Regions from separate parts of the Saccharopolyspora sp. NPDC045839 genome, predicted to be linked through region 2. Evidence: riboswitches for the same ligand, from Rfam matches in the RefSeq annotation. Region 2 holds a riboswitch; each other region holds the start of a gene.
What was found. Region 2 has a riboswitch for thiamine pyrophosphate ahead of thiC (phosphomethylpyrimidine synthase ThiC). Riboswitches for the same ligand answer to the same signal wherever they lie in the genome.

Region 1 (3,248 bases), on a different contig from region 2:
GATCGCCTGCTGCAGATCGGCGGTGTGCGCCCACGCCTTGGCGCAGAAACCGTCGGCGGGCGGAGCGGGCAGCTTGCTCATCAGAACCTCTCGTAGCGTGTGGAAGCCCTTGTGCTCAGGGCTCTGCAGGTGTTCGGGAAGTCGGTTTTGGCTCTTGTTCTTAAGCGACGAAGCCGCTTAGCCCACCTACGCAACCGGCACCGCCGCGGGTTCTCAGACGTCGTCTGGCGAGGACAGCCCCGATGCCGTGTATTGGTCATACATAAGTCGGGGATCCCACAGTCCAGACGGCGTCTGAGGTTCCGCTACGTGCACCGCCACGCAAAACGAGCTTGGAATCCCGAAAGGTCACCACCAGTGGTGGAAGTGGTGGACCGGGCCGTGGCCGTGGCCCACGTCGAGCCGGTCGGAGGCGCGCAGGGCCTCCGTCAGGTACTCCTTGGCCTCGCGCACCGCTTCGAGCCAGTCGCCGCGCTGCGGCCGCAGCGCGGCGATCGCGGCCGACAGCGTGCAGCCGGTGCCGTGGTCGTTGGTGGTCGCGACCCGCTCGCTGGAGAGGAACTCGGCGATCCCGTCGCCGTACAGCAGGTCCACGCTGGTCCCGCCGTCGAGGTGACCGCCCTTGAGCAGCACCTGCTTCGCCCCCAGCCCGGCCAGCCGCTCGGCCTGCGCGGGCATGTCGGCGGGGTCGGTGAGCTCCGGCTCGCCCAGCAGGTCCGCGGCCTCCGGCAGGTTCGGGGTGATCAGGTCCACCCGCGGCAGCAGCTCCTCGCGCAGCGCGCCGACCGCTTCCGGGGCGAGCAGCCGGTCCCCGCTCTTGGCGACCATCACCGGGTCCAGCACGACGTGCGGCGGCGCGTAGCGGTCGAGCACCTCGACCACCGCGCGGATCACCTCGGCGTTGGCCAGCATGCCGATCTTGACCGCGTCCACCCGCACGTCGTCGAGCAGCGTGACCAGCTGCGCGGTGATGAACTCCGGCGGCACCTCGTGGACCTCGGAAACCCCGGTGGTGGTCTGCGCGACCAGCGCGGTGATCACGGACATGCCGTAGGCGCCGTGCGCCGAGAAGGTCTTCAGGTCGGCCTGCACGCCTGCTCCGCCGCTGGGGTCGGTGCCGGCGATGGTCAGCACATTGGGAACCATGACGTCCCTCCGCTAGTACGAGCTAGGTCAGGTTCAACGGGTCTGTTCTCAGCCCGGCAGCCGGGCACCCCGCGTCACTGCCACCAACCTAACAACCGGGCCCGGCTCACGACCACGCCCACCTTGCTGTTTCCGAACTCGTTCCGCGTGGCGGTGCCAAGCACCTCCGGCGCTTCGAAACGCAAGAGCCCGCCCTGCCGCAGCCTCAGTCGATCAGGCCCACCACCACGCCGGCGGTGAGCACCTCGCCGGGTCGCACCTGGTGCCACAGCGTGCCGGTGGCCAGCGCGGAAACCCAGCCGACCGTCCGGCCGCAGCAATCGCCGCCCATCCGGATCTCCGCCAACCGGTCGCCCACCCGCACCCGGCTGCCGTCCGCGACCAGCCAGCACACCAGCACGCCGCGCGCCGGATCGCGACCGGCCCGCCTGCGCCCGAGTTCGGGGAAGTGCACCTCGGTCATCCCGCCCCCCTCGATGATCGCCCCAGCATTGCCCCAGGTGCGCCGCGCGACAAGACCGTTCGGCGGCCGGACCACTCCGATCGCCGAGCCGTCCGCCTGCTCCGATCGGCCCACCCGAACCCGAACCTGGGCGGAATCGGCACAGCGATCGAATTCACATCGAGAAGGCACCCACCGGCGGGCAAGGGGACCCTTCATCGCGGACTAAAGTGGTTGATGATGGAAACCACGACCGATGCCCCGAGCTTCGCCCGTTCCCGCCGGCAACCCCGGCCGGAGGATCCCGCCCGGATCTGGGCCCCGCTGGCGGACCTGACCGAAGCCGCCGTGGCGGCCGCCGGTTCGGGGACGGTGGCGATCACCCGCGGATTCGACCGCAACAGCAGGCAGCGCGCGAAGGCGCTGCGCGAGCTGCTGAACCGGCGCGACGTCGCCGCCGTCGAGGTGACGCCGGCTCCGGGCAGCACCCGGCTGCTGGCCGACGTCGACGTCACCGCGGTGGTCAACCTGATCGGCGCCGGGTCGTGGCAGCCCTACCGGGTGGCCGCCGAGCTGCGCGCCCCGGTGCTCACGCCGAAGCCGGGCGACGGCCCGGCCGAGGAGGTCACGCGGGACGTGATCGCCCTGGCCGGCGACTCGGGCCACCGCGACGTCGCGATCTCGCACGTCGCCGTCCGCTCCGAGGACCCCGCCGCCAGCCGGCTCACCCTGACCTACGACGGCGAGCAGCTGACGGTGCCCGGCGGTTGGTTGACCATCGCGGTGCAGGGCAGCGAGCTGGAGGTCAAGGTCGGCGGCGTGGACTTCCCGGAGCGCACGCTGAGCACCGGCGAGATCCGCGTGGAGGCCTTCGACGCGCCGCACCGGCTGGTCCGCGACGAACTGCCGATCGCCGACTTCGAAGAAGCGGCGGTCACCTTCACCGCCGAGGCCAACGGCCTGGTGGTCCGCCCGGTCTGAGCCCCAGCCCGCCAAGTCACGTCCGCAGCTTCGAACGGAGCTGCGGACTTCTGCTTTTCCGGGAACCGCCGTTCAAGTGAATGATCACTCGGAGTTTCCAGGCCGCCCGATGGAGATGTGCCCTGAACCACTCCCGCGACTGATTTGGGCATATACCGTCACGGTTCATACCGAACTGCGTCCCTCGATCAACACCGCGCGCTGGAGGCAGAGCGCGCGAACTGCAACAGGGAGGCTAGGGATCGTGGAGCCCACCAAGCAGTGGCATGTGAGCTGCCGCGATGTCGCCGGCAGACGTCGGGACATGTCGGTGTTCGTCAACCAGGGGAACATCGTGCTGATCACCCCGCCGGGCGAGACCGCGGTGCTGTCGCCGCTGGAGGTCGGCAGACTGAGAGCAGCCTTGCGCGACGCGATCGTGCAGGCCGCCACCCTCGAGTGAACACCCATCGAGAGCGGGGGCGGGCGACGGTCCGCCCCCGCTCTCGTGATCTCGGCCTTCCCCGCGCTGTCCGCTCACGGCATTATCTACTCCCGGTAACCTGGCGACCGAGAGGTGACTCGTGAGCACGTTCTGGCAACGATCAGCCGCGCTCCTCGGGCGCGGAACGTCCGGCCTGCACACGGCGTTCGTCCTGGCAAAGCAGGGGGTGATCAGCCCGCTCCGGCCGGACAAGCT
Region 2 (3,248 bases):
GGCTCGGCGAGGCGCAACCGCCGACCGGGTGCGGGATCGGATTCCGGCTTCCGCTGTTGCAGGCGCGCCAGCTGCTCGCACTGACGAGCGATCTCCTGCGCGGTCAGCATTTGGGCGGCGTCCATCTGGCTCCTCGCCTCGCGATTCGGGACTTCCCGCGTTCGCTGGAATCACACAGCTGTGATTCCTCCTCAATTACACCATGCCCGGAATCCCGGCGGGAGCGGATCACACCGGCGAGTACCGGGCCCGGAACACCCCGACGCCCCGACTGCCCAAACCGCTAAAGTCCCGCTCATGGCTGTTCACCCGATCTGCGTCGTCGGCGACCCGGTGCTGCACAACCCCACCCGCCCGGTGGAGCACTTCGACGACGAGCTGCGCACCCTCGTCGAGGACATGTTCGAGACGATGGCCGCCGCCAACGGGGTCGGGCTCGCGGCCAACCAGATCGGCGTCGACCTGCGGGTGTTCGTCTACGACTGCCCCGACGACGAGGGCGTCCAGCACCGCGGCGTAGTGGTCAACCCTGAGCTGACCACGTCCGAGATCCCGCAGACCATGCCGGATCCGGACGACGACTGGGAGGGCTGCCTGTCGGTGCCCGGCGAGTCCTACCCGACCGGCCGGGCGAGCCGGGCGAAGGTCACCGGGTCCGATGTGGACGGAAAGCCGATCGAGGTCGAGGGGACGGGTTTCTTCGCCCGCTGCCTGCAGCACGAGACCGACCACCTGGACGGCCACCTCTACCTGGACCGCCTGATGGGCCGCCACGCGCGGGCGGCGAAGAAGATGGTCCGCCGCAACGGCTGGGGAATCCCGGGCCTGACCTGGGACCCGGCGGAATCCGGCGACCCCTTCGCCGAAGACGAAGACTGAACCTCAGAAATCCCCGGTTTCAAGCGTCAAGTTGAACGGATCGGGCAACTCGACAGGTTTACCGAAAGGCACGCAGGACATCTCTCGATAACTGCCGGACTCAGGGTTGGAGTAAAGCAATACCGATGGCCCACCAGACCGGAATCGGTCGATCAGGAGATAGAGCGGCACACCACCAAGTGCGTACCCCCTGAGCTTCGTTTCCCGATCTGTCTTGGCATTACTCCACGATGTGATCTCGACAGCGAGCAGCAGTTGATCCGCTACAACAGGATCACCCGGCGGATCTGCATCCAACACTTCACGTGAGACCACCGCGAGATCAGGTTCGTAGGTTTCACCGGTTGCCGGGATCACGACCCCCAGCGCCGTAGCCAACTCCCACTCATCCAGGATCACCCGGGCCAACGCCTTGATTACACGGGAATTGACCTTGTTGTGCGGCTTTCCGGGCGGCGGCGTCATCACGATCACTCCTTCGATGATCTCCGCGCGCCAGCCCTTGCCCGGCAGCTGCACATTCCGCCAGGCTTCCACCAGCTCGTGCCACGTCGAGGGCTCGAGCGCCGGGGCAGCAGTCAAAGCGCGATCACCTCCTGTATCGATGTCATCACGCACCGTACTCACCACCCCTGACAACGTCGCGATCGCCCTGGTCATGAGCCTAACGGCAAACCAGCCTGCCGTCATCGGGGTGAATCGGGGTTGGCAGGCCGCGGTCTCCCGGCTAGCCTCGGGCAGCGACAAATCAACACCGCGGGAGCTCGCACCAAGAGCGGGCTGAGAGGGCGGCTGGAGAACTCCGGGGCCGCCGACCGCATGAACCTGACCGGGTAATGCCGGCGTAGGGAGTGGATGGCAGTGGCCGACGTGCGTCCGAACGCGTCCGAAAGCGGAACCCAGATCACCACCGGGCCGATCAGCGGCTCGCGAAAGGTGTTCCGGAACACCGAATCCGGCCTGCAAGTGCCATTCCGCCGCATCGAGTTGACCAACGGCGAGCACCTCGACGTGTACGACACCTCCGGGCCGTACACCGACGAGAACGCCATCGTCGACGTCCATAGTGGACTTCATCGGATGCGGGCGGGGTGGACCGACGGGCGGGAGCACCGGACCCAGCTCGGCTGGGCCAGGGCCGGCGTGATCACGCGGGAGATGGAGTACATCGCCGTCCGCGAGGGCGTGTCGCCCGAGCTGGTCCGCGACGAGGTGGCCGCGGGCCGGGCCGTGATCCCGGCCAACCGCTGCCATCCGGAGAGCGAGCCGATGATCATCGGCAAGAAGTTCCTGGTGAAGGTCAACGCCAACATCGGCAACTCCGCGGTGACCTCCTCGGTCGAGGAGGAGGTGGAGAAGATGGTGTGGGCGACCCGCTGGGGCGGCGACACCGTCATGGACCTGTCCACCGGCAAGCGGATCCACGAGACCCGCGAGCGGATCCTGCGCAACTCGCCGGTGCCGATCGGCACCGTGCCGATCTACCAGGCGCTGGAGAAGGTCAACGGCGATCCGGCCGCGCTGACCTGGGAGATCTACCGCGACACTGTCATCGAGCAGTGCGAGCAGGGCGTGGACTACATGACCGTGCACGCCGGCGTGCTGCTGCGCTACGTGCCGCTGACCGCGAACCGGGTCACCGGCATCGTGTCCCGCGGCGGCTCGATCATGGCCGCGTGGTGCCTGGCGCACCACCGCGAGAGCTTCCTCTACACGCACTTCAGCGAGCTCTGCGAGATCCTGCGCGACTACGACGTCACGTTCTCCCTCGGCGACGGCCTGCGGCCGGGCTCCATCGCGGACGCCAACGACCGCGCGCAGTTCGCCGAACTGGAGACCCTCGGCGAGCTCACGCACATCGCCCGCGAGCACGACGTGCAGGTGATGATCGAGGGCCCCGGCCACGTCCCGATGCACAAGATCGTCGAGAACGTGCGCCTGGAGGAAGAGCTCTGCGGCGAGGCGCCGTTCTACACGCTCGGGCCGCTGACCACCGACATCGCCCCCGCCTACGACCACATCACGTCCGGGATCGGCGCGGCGATGATCGCCCAGGCAGGCACCGCGATGCTCTGCTACGTCACGCCCAAGGAGCACCTGGGGCTGCCGAACCGGGACGACGTCAAGACCGGCGTGATCACCTACAAGATCGCCGCGCACGCCGCCGACCTGGCCAAGGGGCACCCGCGGGCGCAGGAGCGGGACGACGCGCTGTCCAAGGCGCGGTTCGAGTTCCGCTGGACCGACCAGTTCAACCTCTCGCTGGACCCGGACACCGCGCGGGCCTTCCACGACGAGACGCTGCCCGCCGAACCGGCCAAGACGGCGCACTTCTGCTCCATGTGCGGGCCGAAGTTCTGCTCGATGAA
Region 3 (3,248 bases), on a different contig from region 2:
CTTCGGGCCGCTGCTGCTGGCGAAGGTGCTCGGCCTGAACGCGACGCAGGAATCGACGCTGGGCCTGATCTTCCACTGGGCCGACGAGCGCGGGCTGGCGCTGCTGGACATCAAGGACCTGCGCTCGGTGATCCAGTACCTGACCAGCGACGAGGGGAAGGCCGAGCTCAAGGGCATCGGCGGGGTCTCGGCCGCCAGTGCTGGTGTGATCCTGCGGGCACTGTCCAATTTGGAGGCCCGGGGCGGGGACGAGTTCTTCGGCGAGCCGGAGCTGGCGGTCGCCGACCTGCTCCGGCAGGTCGACGGCAGGGGTGTGGTGAACCTGCTGGAGCTCGACGACGTGCAGGCCGACCCGGTGCTGTTCTCGACGTTCCTGATGTGGCTGCTGGCCGAGCTGTTCGAGGAGCTGCCGGAGGCAGGCGACCTGGACCGGCCGAAGCTGGTGTTCTTCTTCGACGAGGCGCACCTGCTGTTCAGCGACGCGTCCAAGGCGTTCCTGGAGCGCATCGAGCAGACCGTCAAGCTGATCCGGTCCAAGGCGGTGGGCGTGTTCTTCTGCACGCAGCTGCCCACCGACCTGCCCAACGCGGTGCTCTCCCAGCTGGGCGCCCGGGTCCAGCACGCCATCCGGGCCTTCACCCCGGACGACCAGAAGGCCCTGGCGCGCACGGTGAAGACCTACCCGGCGACCGAGCACTACGAGCTCGACGAGGCGCTGACGTCGCTGGGCATCGGCGAGGCGATCGTGACGGTGCTCTCCGAGACCGGCGCGCCGACGCCGGTCGCGTGGACCCGGCTCCGCGCGCCCCGCTCGCTGATGGGCACGATCGGCGAGGACGCGGTGCGAGCCGCCGCCGCTTCGTCCGGCTTGCACGGGAAGTACGAGCAGACCGTCGATCGGGAATCCGCCTACGAACTCCTGGCGAGGAAGATCGCCGCCGCGCCGGAAAAGCCTGAAATGCCGGAAAAGTCGGAAGCAGCGGGGTTCCTGGAGAAGGCGATGGACAACCCCGCGGTGCGGTCCTTCTTCCGCTCGGCGGCGAGCGCCCTGGGGCGGGAGATCACCCGCGGCCTGTTCGGCAACCGCCGCCGGTGACCCGGCTGGCATCTGTCACCTGATCGGGGTAAGGTGTCGCCGACTCGATCCACGCGGGAGCTCGGGCGTACCGGGCTGAGAGGGTGGCACCACCGCGCCACCGACCGCAGAACCTGTCCGGATAATGCCGGCGTAGGGAGCTGTTGATGGCGCTTGACGTCGATCGTGCCGAAGTTCCGCACACCCTGGACGAACCGGCGCCGAAGACGCTCGGCGTGCTCGACCAGGGCGCGTTCTGGGGCAACCTCGGGGTGAGCCTGCTCGGCTTCAGCGGTGCCCTGGCCGTGCTCGCGCCGGCCGGTGTGCCGCAGCTGTCGTTCGCCGCCGCCGTCACCGCGTGCGTGGTGGGCACCGTGATCGGCAGCATCATGGTCGGCCTCGCGGCGGTTCCGGGAGCGCGCACCGGCGCCCCGGCGATGATGCTGCTGCGCGGCCTGTTCGGCACCAAGCTGTCGTACCTGCCGACGGTGCTGAACATCCTGCAGCTGATCGGCTGGGGAACGTTCGAACTCCTGGTGATCGCGCAGGGCGCGGAGGCGTTGTTCGGCGGCGGCCCGCACTGGTTGTACGTGCTGGTGGCCGGTGCGCTGACCACCGTGCTCACGCTGCGCCCGCTCGGCGCGCTTCGCCTGCTGCGCCGCTACGTCAGCATCGCGGTGGCGATCGCGATGGTGTACTTCTTCGTCCAGCTGCTGCGGCAGCCGCTGCCGGAGATGAACACCGGTTCCTGGCAGGGCTTCTGGCCCGGCGCGGACGCCGCGCTGGCGGTCGCGGTTTCCTGGATCCCGGTCGCCTCGGACTACTCGCGGCACTCGAAGTCGGTGTCCGGCGCGTTCACCGCCGCGACGGTGGGCTACTCGGTCACCCAGATCGCCTGCTACCTGCTGGGGCTGATCGGGCTGGCGATGGTGGCCGGCGACGCGGACAAGGTGTTCGACCCGATGCTGGCGGTGCCGCTCGGGGTGATCTTCTTCGGCATCCTGGTGCTGCGCGAGGTCGACCAGTCCTTCGCCAACACCTACTCGACCGCGGTCTCCATCCAGAACCTGCGGCCCAGCGCCGACCGCCGGGTGCTGTGCGTGATCATCGGGGCGTTGATCACCCTGCTCGCGCTGACCCTGGACATCGCCGAGTTCTCGAACTTCCTGCTGCTGATCGGCTCGGTGTTCGTGCCGATGTTCGGCGTGCTGGCGGTGGACTACTTCCTGCACGGCCGCCGCCGCAGCTACGACCTGTCCGCGCAGGCCCCGTCCCGCTGGGGCATGCTGCTGGCCTGGTTCCTGGGCTTCGCGGCGTTCCAGCTGATCAACCCGGGCGAACTCGGCTGGTGGAGCCGGCTGTGGACCGGTCTGCGGGAGGCGCTCGGCTTCACCGTCCCGGCGTGGATGAGCGCCGCGCTCACGTCGTTCGTCGTGGCCGCCCTCGCGGCCGCGATCATCGGCGCCTTCCGCCGCCGCGGCTCGGAGAGCTAGTCCCGCGCACGCATCGCGAGCAGCTTGATCGCGTTCTCCGCACCGGAGCCGTCCGCGGTCGTGACCACGACCACGGACTGCTCCGGTGAGCGGGCCGGCACGAGGATCTGCTGCGCGACCGCGAGCGAGCCCACCAGCGGGTGGCGCAGCTCGTACTCGTCCGCTTCGCAGGGTTTGACCCGGTGATCGCTCCACAGCGTCGCGAATTCCGGGCTCTTCATGGACAGTTCGCCGACGAGCGAGGCCAGCAGGGCGTCTTCGGGATGCCGTCCAGCGACCTGCCGGAGGTTGCCGACGACGGCGCGCGCCTTGCGCTGCCAGTCCGCGTAGAGGTCGCGGGTGTGCGGGTCGAGGAACAGCATCCGGGCCAGGTTCGGCCGGTCCGCCGGGCGTTCCGGAGCGGTTCGGTCGAGGTGCCCGGCCAGCAGCGCGTGGCCCAGCGCGTTCCAGGCCAGCACGTCGCTCCGCCTGCCGAGGACCAGCGCGGGCACGGCCCCGAACGACCGCATCAGGTCGCGGGTCAAAGGGTCGAGCCGTTCCAGCGGCGGGCGGCGCTGCGGCCGGGGACGTTGCGCGGCGAGCTGGTGGAGGTGTTCGCGCTCGTGCTCGTCGAGCCGCAGGGCTCCGGCGAGGGCGTCCAGGATCGCGTCGGAGGCGTTGACCGACTGGCCCTGCTCCAG

Region 1: it holds a riboswitch for thiamine pyrophosphate, as region 2 does, so the genes downstream of both, thiD (bifunctional hydroxymethylpyrimidine kinase/phosphomethylpyrimidine kinase) here and thiC (phosphomethylpyrimidine synthase ThiC) in region 2, are expected to answer to the same signal.
Region 3: it holds a riboswitch for thiamine pyrophosphate, as region 2 does, so the genes downstream of both, AC07EQ_RS01845 (purine-cytosine permease family protein) here and thiC (phosphomethylpyrimidine synthase ThiC) in region 2, are expected to answer to the same signal.

The regions. Positions count from the first base shown of each region.
Region 1 is NZ_JBWKKH010000008.1:272,130-275,377, forward strand. Features, by position in the region: gene tenA (thiaminase II) at 1-81, opposite strand, end outside; gene thiD (bifunctional hydroxymethylpyrimidine kinase/phosphomethylpyrimidine kinase) at 349-1,146, opposite strand; TPP riboswitch at 1,134-1,228, opposite strand; gene AC07EQ_RS14770 (hypothetical protein) at 1,352-1,723, opposite strand; gene AC07EQ_RS14775 (hypothetical protein) at 1,829-2,569, shown strand; gene AC07EQ_RS14780 (hypothetical protein) at 2,814-3,011, shown strand; gene AC07EQ_RS14785 (AMP-binding protein) at 3,133-3,248, shown strand, end outside.
Region 2 is NZ_JBWKKH010000010.1:136,490-139,737, forward strand. Features, by position in the region: gene AC07EQ_RS16810 (DUF3263 domain-containing protein) at 1-125, opposite strand, end outside; gene AC07EQ_RS16815 (peptide deformylase) at 298-879, shown strand; gene AC07EQ_RS16820 (Uma2 family endonuclease) at 883-1,539, opposite strand; TPP riboswitch at 1,626-1,747, shown strand; gene thiC (phosphomethylpyrimidine synthase ThiC) at 1,735-3,248, shown strand, end outside.
Region 3 is NZ_JBWKKH010000001.1:442,857-446,104, reverse strand. Features, by position in the region: gene AC07EQ_RS01850 (helicase HerA-like domain-containing protein) at 1-1,096, shown strand, start outside; TPP riboswitch at 1,140-1,252, shown strand; gene AC07EQ_RS01845 (purine-cytosine permease family protein) at 1,243-2,568, shown strand; gene AC07EQ_RS01840 (helix-turn-helix transcriptional regulator) at 2,565-3,248, opposite strand, start outside.